Regions from separate parts of the Streptomyces sp. NPDC088707 genome, predicted to be linked through region 1. Evidence: riboswitches for the same ligand, from Rfam matches in the RefSeq annotation. Region 1 holds a riboswitch; the other holds the start of a gene.

Region 1 (7,554 bases):
CGCTGCTCCCGCGCGCGCTGCACGGCGAGGGAGCGGTCGGTGGGTTCGAGGTCGAGGTGGAGCCGTACGGACCCGTCCTCGAAGCTGCGCTTCTGGGTGTAGCCCGCGTCCGTGAACACCTTGATCATCTTGTTGTTGGCGGGGAGCACCTCGGCGGCGAAGCGCCGGATGTCCCGCTCGCGGGCGACGGCCGCGATGTGTTCGAGCAGGGCGGAGGCGACACCGCGTCCCTGGTGGGCGTCCTGGACGAGGAAGGCGACCTCGGCCTCGTCGGCCGGGGCGGAGGCGGGCAGCCCCCGGTCGTTGATGCGGTCGTAGCGCACGGTGGCGATGAACTCGCCGCCCACGGTCGCCGCGAGGCCGACCCGGTCCACGAAGTCGTGGTGGGTGAAGCGGTGCACGTCCTTGGCGGACAGCCGCGGGTAGGGGGCGAAGAAGCGGTAGTACTTCGACTCGTCCGAGACCTGCTCGTAGAAGCTGACGAGGCGGTCGGCGTCGTCGGCCGTGATGGGCCGGATGCGCGCGGTGCCGCCGTCGCGGAGCACCACGTCCGCTTCCCAGTGGTCGGGGTAGTCGTGCTCCGGCAGCTGGTCCGACGCGCTCTGCATGGGGTCAGCCTACGGCCGCCGCACGGCGGTGGCACCGGTCGCGACACGGCGACGACCCGGGCCGCGACACGGGGACGGCTCGGGGTGCGACACGGGGGTGGCACGGGTCGCGACACGGCGACGACCCGGGCCGCGACACGGCGGCGACACCGCTCGCGCGGCGGGGGTCCGCCGTGCAAGGTAGGGAGCACGCCGCGCACGGCGACGGAGGGCCGAACGGCGGTCCGATCCGGGCCGAAGGTCGGCGCGAGCACGCAGCATCCCGTGAGAGACTGGTCTAGACAACCCGCTTGAGACTTGAAGGGCAACACCATGGCTGAGCGCCGCGTCAACGTCGGCTGGGCCGAGGGCCTCCACGCCCGCCCCGCGTCCATCTTCGTCCGTGCCGCCACGGCTTCCGGCGTTCCGGTGACGATCGCCAAGTCCGACGGCACCCCGGTGAACGCCGCCTCCATGCTCGCGGTGCTCGGCCTGGGCGCGCAGGGCGGCGAGGAGATCGTCCTCGCCTCCGAGGCCGACGGCGCCGAGGCCGCTCTGGACCGTCTGGCGAAGCTGGTCGCCGAGGGTCTGGACGAGCTTCCCGAGACCGTCTGATCCGGGTCGACCCCCACTGCACGACGAAAGGCCGTGACCGCCGGAATTCCGGGCGGTCACGGCCTTTCGCTTTTCCGCCGCTGCCCTTTCAGGGCAGCACGGAGCAGCGGCATCGAATTCCTATTCCATGTATACGATGCGCGCGTTAATTCCGGGAACTCGCCGTGTTGACTGCATGTTGCGAAACCCTCACACGGCCGCGGTCCGGCCTCTTGAGGCGGTGCAGCGACTGCGAGCGCTCCGCGTGCAGCGCGGTCAGCGTCCGCGCCCGCTCGGCGTCGCCGCGCGCCACGGCGTCCACGATCGCGCCGTGCTCCGCCCAGGCGTCCACCGGCCGCTCGGGCAGTTCGACGGTGTACATCCAGGCGATCTTGTGCCGCAGCTGGGTCAGCAGCGCCGTCAGGGCCGGGCTCCCGGAGGCCTGTGCGAGCGTCTCGTGGAACCAGCCGCCGAGTGAGCGCAGATCCTCGCCCTGCCCGCGCCTGGCCCGCTCCTGCCCCAGCCTCACCAGGCCGCGCAGGACCTTGAGATGCGCCTCCGTGCGCCGCTGGGCGGCGCGGGACGCCCCCAGCGGTTCGAGCAGCACCCGCATGTCGAGCAGATCGGCGGCCTCCTGCTCGGTGGGCTCGGCGACATGCGCCCCGGCATGGCGGCGGGAGACGACGAAGCCCTCGGACTCCAGGGTGCGCAGGGCCTCGCGGACCGGGACGCGGGACACCCCGTACCGGCGGGCCAGCTGGTCCTCGGTCAGCCGGCTGCCCCGCTCGAAGACTCCGGAGACGATGTCGTCCCGGATCGCCGTGCATACCGAGTGCGCGGGAATGCGCATGTCCGACCTCCGCCTTTGGTCTGCGCGAGTCAATTCCGACGGCGCCTGTTCTGCGCCCGATCTGCGACTCTATTGCAGCACGCCGGAATTTCCGATGCCCCGACGGAATATCGGTCTCACGCGACCGACGAAAAGCCCCGGCTCTGTACGAGCCGGGGCTTTTGCGATGCGAGGGGGGCGGAACGCCGGTCCTGCGCGAGGGGTGTCCTGGATCCGTCCCGGATCAGACGCCGACGCCGCGGGCGCGCAGGTACGCGACCGGGTTGATGTCGGAGCCGTACTCGGACGTCGTCCGCGCCTCGAAGTGGAGGTGCGGGCCGGTCGAGTTCCCGGTCGAGCCCGAGATGCCTATCCGCTCACCCGGCTCGACGGTCTGGCCGACGTAGACCCCGATGGAGGAGAGGTGACCGTACTGGGTGTACGTGCCGTCGTTCATCCGGATGACGATGTTGTTGCCGTACGCGCCGCCCCAGCCGGCCTCAACGACGGTGCCCGAGCCGACGGAGACGACGTTGCTGCCGTAGGCGGCGTGGAAGTCGATGCCGGAGTGGCTGCCGGAGGACCAGAGCGAGCCGCCGGTCTTGTAGCCGGTGGACACGTACGTGCCCTCGACGGGCAGCTGGAAGGAGGCCAGGCGGCGGCGCTCGGCCTCACGGGCCGCACGCTGCTCGGCCTCGCGGATCTCCTTGGCACGGGCCTCGGCCTTGCGCTTCGCCTCGGCCTTGGCCTTCGCCTTGGCGGCGACCTCGAAGGCCTCCTGCTCCTGGGCGGCGGCCTGGGCGTCGATCCGCTCGGAGAGCGAGTCCTCGGTGATCACCTTGATGAGACCGGTGTCCTCGACCGAGCGGGTGTCCGTGTCGGCGGCGAGCGCCGGGGAAGCGAGGGTTCCGATGACGCCGGTGGTGGCGAGCGTCGCCGCGCCGGCGATGCCCACGCCGCGGCGCGCCATCCGGCTCGGAGCACGATGCTTCCCGGTGGCACGGGTGAACGCCATGTAGGGGCTGATCCTTTCCTTCCCTCTCGCCTACCGGGTTAGCTGACGGGTTCGGAGCAGGAAGGTCTCCTACGAGCCCCTCCGTACGAGACGAAGGCGCCCGATTCACCCCAGGGACTACGTGTGGGTCCCCGGCTCCCCAGGCTCGCGCCTGACGGGGACTCGGCGATGTCTGTCCGATGCCGCGGGTGCGGCACATGCAACTGGCGAACAGACGGACCGACGCTATGCGGATCGTCTTTCAATCACCAACCGGACACGCATTTTGTAAGACATGCCACAAGGCATACGACCACCCAAGCCCCGAATACGGACAAAGGGGAGGACCCCGACGAACTATGCCGTCGGGGCCCCCCTTTGTCGTGTCGGCGGCGTGAATCAGCCGGTCACGACGGTCACTTCGCCGATCCCGAGCGCACGCACCGGCTCCGCGATCTGCGCCGCGTCGCCCACGAGCACGGTGACGAGCCGGTCCACGGGGAAGGCGCTGACCACGGCGGCGGTCGCCTCGACCGTGCCGGTCTCGGCCAGCCGGGCGTACAACTGGGCCTGGTAGTCGTCCGGGAGGTGCTGCTCGACCTGGTCGGCGAGCGTCCCCGCGACGGAGGCGGCGGTCTCGTACTTGAGCGGCGCGACCCCCACCAGGTTCTGCACGGCCGTCTCCCGCTCGGCGTCGGTGAGACCCTCCGCGGCCAGCGTCCGCAGCACCTTCCACAGGTCGTCAAGAGCCGGGCCGGTGTTGGGCGTGTCGACGGAGCCGCTGATGGCGAGCATCGAGGCGCCGTTCCCCCGGCCGTCCGAGCGGAGCACCTGCCCGAAGGCGCGCACGCCGTACGTGTAGCCCTTCTCCTCCCGCAGGACCCGGTCGAGTCGCGAGGTGAGGGTGCCACCGAGGCAGTACGTGCCCAGGACCTGGGCCGGCCAGACGCTGTCGTGGCGGTCGGGTCCGACCCGGCCGATCAGCAACTGGGTCTGGACGGCGCCGGGACGGTCCACGATGACGACCCGTCCGGTGTCGTCGGCGGTGATCGGCGGCATCGGAAGCGGCTCGGCCGGCTCGCCGGTCCAGGCGCCCAGGGTCTCGGCGAGGACCTTGTCCAGGTCGACACCGGTGAGGTCGCCGACGACCACGGCGGTGGCCGTGGCCGGCCGGACGTACGCCTCGTAGAAGGCGCGGACCGCGGCGGCGTCGATCGCCTCCACGGTCTCCTCGGTGCCCTGGCGCGGCCGGGACATCCGGGCCTCGGCCGGGAACAGCTCCTTGGAGAGCTGCTTGGCGGCGCGGCGGGCCGGGTTGGCCGTCTCGTGCGGGATCTCGTCGAGGCGGTTGCGCACCAGGCGCTCGACCTCGGTCTCGAGGAACGCCGGCGCGATCAGGGCCTCGGAGACGAGGCCGAGCGCCTTGGGCAGCCGGGAGACGGGAACCTCGAGGGAGACCCGTACGCCCGGGTGGTCGGCGTGCGCGTCGAGCGTGGCGCCACAGCGCTCCAGCTCGGCCGCGAACTCCTCGGCGCTCTGCTGGTCCGTGCCCTCGAAGAGGGCGCGGGCCATGATGGTGGCGACCCCGTCGAGACCGGCGGGCTCGGCGTCCAGCGGGGCCGGCAGGAAGATCTCCACGGCCACGACCTGCTGGCCGGGGCGGTGGCTGGTGAGCACCGTCAGGCCGTTGTCCAGGGCGCCGCGGTCCGGGGCCGGGAAGGCCCAGGGCCGGGCGGTGCCGGGCGTCGGCTGCGGGTGGAAGTCCATGCTCGTCAAAGACGTGGCGGCGTCGGTCACTGGTCCGCTCCCTCTTCCTCGTCGTCGCCGTCGGCGTTCTCGCTCTGGTCGGCCGCCAGCGGCTCGTAGACCAGCACCGCGCGGTTGTCGGGGCGCAGCGTGGCCGCGGCGACGTCCCGCACCTCGTCGGCGGTGATCGCCAGGACCCGGTCGACGGCGGTCAGCGCGAGCTGCGGGTCGCCGAACAGCACGGCGAACCGGCACAGTTCGTCGGCGCGGCCCGCCACGGTGCCGAGCCGGTCGAGCCACTCGCGCTCCAACTGGGCCTGCGCGCGCTCCATCTCCTCGGGCGTGGGGCCCTCGGCGGCGAACCGGGCGAGCTCCTCGTCGACGGCCGCCTCGATCTGCGGGACCTCGACCCCGCCGGAGGTCTTGACGTCCAGCCAGCCGAGCGAGGGCGCGCCGGCGAGCCGCAGCATGCCGAAGCCGGCGGCGACGGCCGTACGGTCGCGGCGGACCAGGCGGTTGTGCAGCCGGGAGGACTCCCCGCCGCCGAGGACCGTCAGGGCCAGGTCGGCGGCGTCGCACGCGCGCGTGCCGTCGTGCGGCAGCCGGTAGGCGGCCATCAGCGCGCGGGCCGGGACCTCCTCCTCGACGACCTCGCGCAGCTGCTCGCCGATGACCTCGGGCAGCTCGCCGGAGCGCGGTGCGGGCTTGCCGTCGTGGCCGGGGATGGAGCCGAAGTACTTCTCGACCCAGGCGAGGGTCTGCTCCGGGTCGATGTCGCCGACGACCGACAGCACGGCGTTGTTCGGGGCGTAGTACGTGCGGAAGAAGTTCCGCGCGTCCTCCAGGGTGGCCGCGTCCAGGTCGGCCATCGACCCGATCGGCGTGTGGTGGTACGGGTGCCCCTCCGGGTAGGCAAGGGCGGTCAGCTTCTCGAAGGCCGTGCCGTACGGCACGTTGTCGTAGCGCTGGCGGCGCTCGTTCTTGACGACGTCCCGCTGGTTCTCCATGGACTCGTCGTCCAGGGCGGCGAGCAGCGAGCCCATGCGGTCGGCCTCCAGCCAGAGCGCGAGCTCCAACTGGTGCGTGGGCATGGTCTCGAAGTAGTTGGTGCGCTCGAAGCTCGTCGTGCCGTTGAGCGAGCCGCCCGCGCCCTGCACGAGCTCGAAGTGCCCGTTGCCGTGGACCTGCTTCGAGCCCTGGAACATCAGGTGCTCGAAGAGGTGGGCGAGGCCCGTGCGGCCCGGGACCTCGTGCCGCGAGCCGACGTCGTACCAGAGGCAGACCGCGGCGACCGGGGTCAGGTGGTCCTCCGAGAGCACCACACGCAGGCCGTTCGCCAACCGGTGCTCGGTCGCTGTCAGGCCGCCGGAGCCGGCCTCGGCCGTGGCCGTGTGACCCATGGGCATGTACGTCCCTTCGATCGCGATGTGAAAAGGTCCTGCCACTGTATGCAAGCGCGCCGACACCTGGCGAAGTTCCCGCCCCCGGGAGATGTCCCTCTTCCGGGTCGCGGTCGGCGTTGTCGGTGGCACGGTCCACAATGGTCCGCGTCAGATCAACCATGTTGGTGAAGGAGCCGCAGCCGCGATGGCCCGCCGCAGCACGAAGACACCGCCGCCGGACGACGCGTTCGAGGAGCGAATCCTCGACATCGACGTCGTCGACGAGATGCAGGGCTCCTTCCTCGAGTACGCGTACTCGGTGATCTACTCGCGTGCCCTCCCGGACGCCCGTGACGGCATGAAGCCCGTCCAGCGACGCATCGTCTTCCAGATGAACGAGATGGGGCTCCGGCCCGACCGGGGCTTCGTCAAGTGCGCCCGTGTCGTCGGCGAGGTGATGGGCAAGCTCCACCCGCACGGCGACGCGTCGATCTACGACGCCATGGTCCGCATGGCACAGCCCTTCTCCATGCGCCTCCCCCTGGTCGACGGCCACGGCAACTTCGGTTCCCTGGGCAACGACGACCCGCCGGCCGCCATGCGGTACACCGAGTCCCGGATGGCACCGGCCGCCCTGCTCATGACCGAGTCCATCGACGAGGACACGGTCGACTTCTCGCCGAACTACGACGGCCAGGAGCAGGAGCCGGTGGCGCTGCCCGCCGCCTACCCGAACCTGCTGGTCAACGGCGCGTCGGGCATCGCGGTCGGCATGGCGACCAACATGCCCCCGCACAACCTCGGCGAGGTGATCGCGGCCGCCCGCCACCTGATCCGCCACCCGGGCGCCGACCTCGAGACGCTGATGCGTTTCGTGCCCGGCCCCGACCTGCCGACCGGCGGCCGGATCGTCGGCCTCTCCGGCATCAAGGACGCGTACGAGTCGGGTCGCGGCTCGTTCAAGATCCGCGCCACGACGAGCGTGGAGACGGTGACGGCGCGCCGCAAGGGCATCGTCGTGACCGAGCTGCCGTTCACGGTCGGCCCCGAGAAGGTCATCTCCAAGATCAAGGACCTGGTCGGCTCCAAGAAGCTCCAGGGCATCGCGGACGTCAAGGACCTGACCGACCGCAACCACGGTCTGCGCCTGGTCATCGAGATCAAGAACGGCTTCGTGCCCGAGGCCGTCCTGGAGCAGCTCTACAAGCTGACGCCGATGGAGGAGTCCTTCGGCATCAACAACGTGGCGCTGGTGGACGGCCAGCCGCTGACGCTCGGCCTCAAGGAGCTCCTGGAGGTCTACCTCGACCACCGCTTCGAGGTCGTCCGGCGCCGGTCCGAGTTCCGTCGCACCAAGAAGCGCGACCGGCTCCACCTGGTGGAGGGCCTGCTCGTCGCCCTGCTCGACATCGACGAGGTCAT
Region 2 (7,554 bases), on a different contig from region 1:
CTCCGGCTCGGCCTCCGCCGCCTCGGAGAGGAGCGCCCTCACCGGCGCCCAGCCCGTACCCGCGCATACATAGGTACGGAGTCCGCCCGGCTCCGTGCGCGCGGTGAGGCCGCCGCCCGGAGCGCTCAGCCGCAGCGTCTCGCCCGGACCCGTCCCGTCGACGAGGGCCGTGCTCATCGCGCCGCCCGGGATCCGGCTCACATGGAGCTCGACCGTGCCGTCGGGACGGGGCGCGTCCGCGAGGGAGTAGGTGCGCCAGACACGCGGGACGCGCGGCGAGCTGACGCTGACGTACTGCCCGGGAAGGAAGGGGAAGGGCTGCCGGGGCCGCAGGGTGAGGACGGCCAGGTCCTCGCCGTACCGCTCGTGCCGGACGACGTCCGCGTCCCACCAGGCGGGCTCACCGGCCCCGACCGCCTCCTCGGCACCCGCCAGCATCAGATCGGCGACGTGCCCGTACGCCTCGGTCCAGGCCTTCTCCGCCTCCTGGCTCCAGGCGGCTCCGGCGGCGTGCGCGAACGCGGCGAGCAGGCTCGACCCGACGGCGGCGTAGAGCGCGGGCGAGGCGAGGAACCTGCGGTGGTCGCGGCCCAGCTGCCCCAGGTACGCGGCGAGCCCCGGGGACTCCAGATGGGTCACCACATGGGTGAGCGCGGCGAAGAGCCGGTCCCGTTGGGGCTGCATGTCCTCGGGGAACAGCTCGCGCATGGCGGGGTTGTTCCAGAACAGATGCGAGTAGAAGAAGGTGACGGCGTGTTCGGCCCGTCTCTCGACGACCGCGAACGTGCTTCTGAGCATCTGAGGATCCACTGACAAGAATCTAGGGCACCGCCCCCTTCTTGATCACAGGATCCGACAGACCGCACCTTCCGGACCGCCCTGTACGGTCGGGGAGTGAGCACCACCCCCGGAACCGGTCCCGCCTCCTGCCCCGCGTCGCCCCCCGCCCCCGAGCTCTTCACCTGGGAGTTCGCGAGCGATCCGTATCCCGCGTACGCCTGGCTCCGCGAGCACGCGCCCGTGCACCGGACGACGCTGCCCAGCGGGGTCGAGGCCTGGCTGGTGACGCGGTACGGGGACGCCCGGCAGGCCCTCGCCGACCAGCGGCTCTCCAAGAACCCCGCGCACCACGACGAGTCCCCGCACGCCAAGGGGAAGACGGGCATCCCGGGCGAGCGCAAGGCCGAGCTGATGACGCATCTGCTCAACATCGACCCGCCGGACCACACCCGGCTGCGGCGCCTCGTCTCCAAGGCCTTCACCCCGCGCCGGGTCGCCGAGTTCGCCCCGCGCGTGCAGGAGCTGACCGACCGGCTCATCGACGCCTTCGTGGAGAAGGGGAGCGCGGACCTCATCCACGAGTTCGCCTTCCCGCTCCCCATCTACGCGATCTGCGACCTGCTCGGCGTGCCCGAGGAGGACCAGGACGACTTCCGCGACTGGGCCGGGATGATGATCCGGCACGGCGGAGGCCCGCGGGGCGGGGTCGCGCGGTCGGTGAAGAAGATGCGCGGCTATCTCGCCGAGCTGATCCACCGCAAGCGGGAAGGCCTGCGGCAGGAGGGGGCGGACGACCTCATCTCGGGACTCATCAAGGCCTCGGACCACGGCGAGCACCTCACCGAGAACGAGGCCGCCGCCATGGCGTTCATCCTTCTCTTCGCCGGCTTCGAGACGACCGTCAACCTCATCGGCAACGGCCTGTACCAGCTCCTGCGCCACCCCGCGCAGCGCGAGCTGCTCCAGGCGTCGATCGCGGCGGGGGAGACCGGGCTCCTGGAGACCGGGATCGAGGAGCTGCTGCGGTACGACGGGCCGGTGGAGATGGCCACCTGGCGGTACGCGACCGAGCCGCTGACCATCGGCGGGCAGGACATCCCGGCGGGCGACCCCGTCCTCGTGGTGCTCGCCGCCGCGGACCGGGACCCGGAGCGGTTCGACGGGCCGGACGTCCTGGACCTGGCCCGGCGCGACAACCAGCACCTCGGGTACGGGCACGGCATCCACTACTGCCTGGGCGCACCGCTCGCGCGGCTCGAGGGACAGACCGCGCTCGCCACCCTGCTGACGCGCCTTCCGGACCTGCGACTTGCCGCCGATCCCGAGGAACTGCGCTGGCGCGGAGGGCTCATCATGCGCGGATTGCGCACGCTTCCGGTGGAGTTCTCCCCTTCCGCACGACCTCCACGAAGTGATGATCCGTCAGAACTGTGATCTTCACGTGATCGCGGGTGCATCGACTTGTGATGAGCGTTCGAATACGGCTACCTTCCCCGTCAGCTCGGTTCGTCAACGTGGTTGAGTAATTCGGCCACGTCCGGCAACTCGGGTCGTCCACACAGTCGTCACGCGAAAGGCGCTCCTATGCGTTCCGGGAACGGACGTCACCGTCGCCCCCGTCAGGCCCCCGCAATCGTCGTCGCCGCGGGCGTGACCGGCTCCGCCATGGCGCTGCCGCTGCTCGCCACCGGGTCCGCCTCCGCCGCCGACGCCGCCACCTGGGACCGCGTCGCCGAGTGCGAGTCCGGCGGCCAGTGGAGCGCCAACTTCGGCAACGGCATGTACGGCGGGCTCCAGTTCACCCAGGACAGCTGGGAGCGGAACGGCGGCCTGACGTACGCGCCCAGCCCCGACCTGGCCAGCCGCGCCCAGCAGATCGCGGTGGCCGAGAAGGCCCTTGCGAAGGGCTCCACCGAGTGGGCCACCTGCGCGCCGATCGCCGGCCTGACGAACGACGGCACCTCGCCCGGCGTGGACCCCGGCCCCGCGAGCGTCCCCAAGGCCCCCACGGGCCCGGTTCCCGAGTCGAACTGGACCACCGGCCTTCCCGGGACCTCCGGGGCGTCCTCGGCGGAGGCGAAGGAGTCCAAGGACTCCGAAGGTGCGAAGAAGGCCACGGAGTCGGCCTCGCCCACCGCACCCGCCACTCCCGTCTCGCCGACCGCTCCCGTCTCGCCGACCACCCCGGCGAGCCCCTCCGTGTCGACCGACCCGAGCCACCCGACGGTGCCCACCACTCCGGGCACGCCCGATGAGTCCGTTACGCCGGTCACGCCCGGTACGCCCACCGGGCCGGGGGCGACCACGCCCGGCGGCCCGACGGACGACGTGTCGCCGGCCACTCCCGGAACCGGGAAGCACCGGGGCGACGCCGCCCCGGAGGAAACCGGCAACCCGGACAGTTCTGCCGAATCAGGTAGACATGCCTCGTCGGACAACAAGTTGGCCGAAAAGCCCGCGGGGAAGTCTCCGGCTGACGCGTCGATGGAATCGGACGCAACGGACAGTCAGGGCAAGTCGGGCGCCTACCTCGTGCAGCCGGGCGACAATCTGTCCGACATTGCACAGGAGAACGAACTCCCCGGCGGCTGGACCGCCCTCTACGACGCCAACCGGCAGACCGTGGGCCTGGATCCGGACCTCATCCTCCCTGGTCAGGCCCTCGACCTGACGAACGGTTCGACCGCCCCGGCGGAGTGATTCGGGGCTGTATGTCCGGTTCTGGGCAAGTGAGACATGGGTCTCTTCGCCCCAACTGGCGTGTCCCGTCCGCAAACTTTGCTCCCGTCACCTCTCACCTGCACAAACACCCCCCACCGGAAGGCAAGTAGGGGCGTTATTTCCGCAATACGCCTCTTTGAACTTCCGGTGGGTCTGTGTCTACGGTCGTCACCGCTCGCCACCGCGGGCCCCGTCGACCGAAACGCCGAATCCTGCCGTCGGCCGATGGGAACAGTCGTCGCGCAAGCGCCGAAGGCAGGAGTGGGGGACCCAAGGTAAGTGCCGGTCCCGGCCGTTGAGACAGACGGCCGGCGAACGGCTTGGGGTGAAGCCGCGTGCTAGGACACGCGGCCGGGCAACTTTCCGGCCCGAACCCGACAGCTCACCTCACAGGCGTCGGTGAGGAGAATCTCCATGCTGTTTTCCGGTAAGGGCAAACACCGCCGTCCCTCCAAGGCCACCCAGGTCGTCACGCTCGTCGGCGTCACCGGTGTCGCCGTCGCCGCCCCGCTGATGACCGCGGGCACCGCCTCGGCCGCCACGGTCTCCGAGTGGGACACCGTCGCCGCGTGCGAGTCCGGCGGCAACTGGTCCATCAACACGGGCAACGGCTACTACGGCGGCCTGCAGTTCTCCGCCTCCACCTGGGCCGCGTACGGCGGCACCGCCTACGCCGCGACCGCCAACCAGGCGTCGAAGTCCCAGCAGATCGCCATCGCCGAGAAGGTCCTCGCGGGCCAGGGCAAGGGCGCCTGGCCGTCCTGCGGCGTGGGCCTCTCCGGCGCCTCGCCGAACACCGGCGCCGCCGAGAGCGCGCCGCAGCAGAGCACCCAGCAGCCGCAGCAGGAGCGGAAGGCCGAGCAGCCGACCACCCGCAGCGAGCAGCGCCAGGCCCCGAAGAAGGCCACGCAGCAGCAGGCCGCTCCGCAGGCCGCCGCGAAGAAGACCGTCACCACCCCGACCGGCAAGAAGGTCAAGAAGGGCGACGGCGAGTACAAGGTCGTGGCCGGCGACACCCTCGGCAAGATCGCCCAGGCGCACGGCGTCAAGGGCGGCTGGACCAAGCTCTTCGAGCTGAACAAGGACGTCGTCGAGAACGCCGACCTGATCTACCCGGGCCAGCAGCTTCACCTGAAGTGAGCCCGGCGGCTCGCGTGAGTCCGGCGGCTCACGCGGCCCCTCCGACCCTCCCGCGGTGACCACCCCGGCCCGGCGCGCCCATCCCCCGTGCGCGTCGGGCCGGGGTTCCCCCGTTTCCGGAGTCGTACGGAGTCGTATGGCGGCGTACGGCGGTACTCGCGGAGGTACTAAGGGGAGAGCCCGCGGGCGAACCGGACGCCCGGCGCGGTTACCGGCCGGTAGATCTGGGGTCCTTCGTCCCTACATGCATGCCCTTGGGTCCTTTTTCGTCCCAGGGGGCGGGCGCCCGGCTGGCCGGAGCCCCCGAGCCGGTTAGGCTCTTGTCGCAAGGCCAAGCGACCCTGCACCGACCTTGCGTCACATCCAGCGTCACATCCCAAAAAGGAGATGCTCGTGCCGTCCATCGACGTCGTCGTAGCCCGGGAAATCCTGGACTCCCGAGGCAACCCCACGGTCGAGGTCGAGGTCGGCCTCGACGACGGCAGCACCGGTCGTGCTGCTGTTCCGTCCGGCGCCTCCACCGGTGCGTTCGAGGCCATCGAGCTTCGCGACGGTGACCCGAACCGCTACCTGGGCAAGGGTGTCGAGAAGGCCGTCCTCGCCGTCATCGAGCAGATCGGCCCGGAGCTCGTCGGCTACGACGCCACCGAGCAGCGCCTGATCGACCAGGCCATGTTCGACCTGGACGCCACCGAGAACAAGGGCTCCCTCGGCGCCAACGCCATCCTCGGCGTCTCCCTCGCCGTCGCGCACGCCGCGTCCGAGGCCTCGGACCTCCCGCTCTTCCGCTACCTCGGCGGCCCGAACGCGCACCTGCTGCCCGTTCCGATGATGAACATCCTCAACGGTGGGTCGCACGCCGACTCCAACGTGGACATCCAGGAGTTCATGATCGCCCCGATCGGCGCGGAGTCCTTCTCCGAGGCCCTCCGCTGGGGCGCCGAGATCTACCACACCCTCAAGGCCGTCCTGAAGCGCAAGGGCCTCTCCACCGGCCTCGGCGACGAGGGCGGCTTCGCGCCGAACCTCGAGTCGAACCGCGCCGCCCTCGACCTCATCGTCGAGGCCATCAAGGAGGCCGGCTACACCCCGGGCTCCGACGTCGCGCTCGCGCTCGACGTGGCCGCGTCCGAGTTCTACAAGGACGGCAAGTACGAGTTCGAGGGCAAGTCCCGCTCGGCCGCCGAGATGACCGAGTACTACGAGGAGCTCGTCTCCGCGTACCCGATGGTGTCCATCGAGGACCCGCTGTACGAGGACGACTGGGCCGGCTGGAAGGTCCTCACCGACAAGCTGGGCTCCAAGGTCCAGATCGTCGGCGACGACCTCTTCGTCACCAACCCGGAGCGCCTGGCCCGCGGCATCGAGGAGGGCACCGCGAACGCCCTCCTGGTCAAGGTCAACCAGATCGGCTCGCTGACCGAGACCCTCGACGCCGTCGAGCTCGCCCAGCGCAACGGCTTCAAGTGCATGATGTCCCACCGCTCCGGCGAGACCGAGGACGTCACCATCGCCGACCTCGCGGTCGCCGTGAACTGCGGCCAGATCAAGACCGGTGCCCCGGCCCGCTCGGACCGCGTCGCCAAGTACAACCAGCTGCTGCGCATCGAGGAGATCCTCGACGACGCCGCGGTCTACGCCGGCCGCAGCGCCTTCCCGCGCTTCAAGGGCTGATCACCCCGCAAGGCTGATCGACGGCTGAACCTCTCCGCAGGGCAGCTTCCGTACGTCCCCGTACTCGGTCCCGTACCGTGTGCGGGGACGTCCGCGTGAACAGGGGAGGCGACACGACATGGCCGCGAAGGACCGGGACCGGTTCTCCACCGCGACCCGGATCAGACTGCTCGGCGAGCAGACCGCCGCCCGTGTCTACCGCTCCCAGACCCGCCGCCAGGCCCGCCGCTCCCGGCTCACCGGCCGCGCGGCCTTCCTCGCCCTGGTCGTCTGCTCCCTCGTCGTGGCGCTCGCCTACCCGATGCGGAGCTACGTCTCCCAGCAGGGCGAGATCGCCGAGCAGGAGCGCAGGGCCGCCGAGGCCGCCCGACGGGTCGAGGAACTCAGGGACGAGAAGGCCCGGCTCCAGGACCCGGCCTACGTCCGCCGCCTCGCCCGCGAGCACCTCCACTACGTGCTGCCCGGCGAGACCGGCTTCACCGTGAACGACCCCGACGCGGAGCACCGGCCCCGCGGCGACCAGGGCGCGGCGGACCGCCCCTGGTACGACAACCTCTGGGACGGCGTCGACCACGCCGACCGCCCCTGACCCCTCCTCCGCACCAGACGAGCAAGGCAGACATGGAAACGCCCCCTCCGCAGACCGAACGCACCGAGCCCACCGAGCGGGACATCGCCGCCTTCGAGCTCCAGCTCGGCCGGCCGCCCCGCGGCCTGCGCGCCATCGCGCACCGCTGCCCGTGCGGCAACCCGGACGTCGTCGAGACCGCGCCCCGGCTCCCCGACGGCACGCCGTTCCCGACCACGTACTACCTGACCTGCCCCCGGGCGGCCTCGGCCATCGGGACCCTGGAGGCCAACGGGGTCATGAAGGAGATGCAGGCCCGGCTCGCCACCGATCCGGAGCTCGCCGCCGCCTACCGGGCCGCGCACGAGGACTACATCGCGCGCCGTGACGCCATCGAGGTCCTGGAGGGCTTCCCGAGCGCCGGCGGCATGCCGGACCGCGTGAAGTGCCTGCACGTCCTCGTCGGCCACTCGCTCGCCGCGGGACCGGGTGTGAACCCGTTCGGCGACGAGGCGCTCGCGATGCTGCCGGAGTGGTGGGCGAAGGGCGCCTGCGTCACGCCGTGCGCGGACGAGGACGAGGAGAAGAAGGAGGCGGCGGAGTGACCCGGGTCGCCGGAATCGACTGCGGTACGAACTCCATCCGCCTGCTCGTCGCCGACGTCACCGTGC

What was found. Region 1 has a riboswitch for cyclic di-AMP ahead of ACIP84_RS31435 (M23 family metallopeptidase). Riboswitches for the same ligand answer to the same signal wherever they lie in the genome.
Region 2: another riboswitch for cyclic di-AMP. It lies ahead of ACIP84_RS28815 (transglycosylase family protein); the one in region 1 lies ahead of ACIP84_RS31435 (M23 family metallopeptidase).

Annotation. Positions count from the first base shown of each region.
Region 1 covers NZ_JBIVLV010000012.1:144,835-152,388, reverse strand. Annotated here, with positions in the region: gene ACIP84_RS31450 (GNAT family N-acetyltransferase) at 1-608, opposite strand, end outside; gene ACIP84_RS31445 (HPr family phosphocarrier protein) at 921-1,202, shown strand; gene ACIP84_RS31440 (GntR family transcriptional regulator) at 1,348-2,031, opposite strand; gene ACIP84_RS31435 (M23 family metallopeptidase) at 2,255-3,025, opposite strand; cyclic di-AMP (ydaO/yuaA leader) riboswitch at 3,038-3,203, opposite strand; gene ACIP84_RS31430 (pitrilysin family protein) at 3,404-4,771, opposite strand; gene ACIP84_RS31425 (pitrilysin family protein) at 4,798-6,156, opposite strand; gene ACIP84_RS31420 (DNA topoisomerase IV subunit A) at 6,338-7,554, shown strand, end outside.
Region 2 covers NZ_JBIVLV010000010.1:304,411-311,964, forward strand. Annotated here, with positions in the region: gene ACIP84_RS28800 (globin domain-containing protein) at 1-798, opposite strand, end outside; gene ACIP84_RS28805 (cytochrome P450) at 895-2,214, shown strand; gene ACIP84_RS28810 (transglycosylase family protein) at 2,365-3,480, shown strand; cyclic di-AMP (ydaO/yuaA leader) riboswitch at 3,739-3,912, shown strand; gene ACIP84_RS28815 (transglycosylase family protein) at 3,916-4,641, shown strand; gene eno (phosphopyruvate hydratase) at 5,029-6,315, shown strand; gene ACIP84_RS28825 (septum formation initiator family protein) at 6,434-6,904, shown strand; gene ACIP84_RS28830 (DUF501 domain-containing protein) at 6,937-7,488, shown strand; gene ACIP84_RS28835 (exopolyphosphatase) at 7,485-7,554, shown strand, end outside.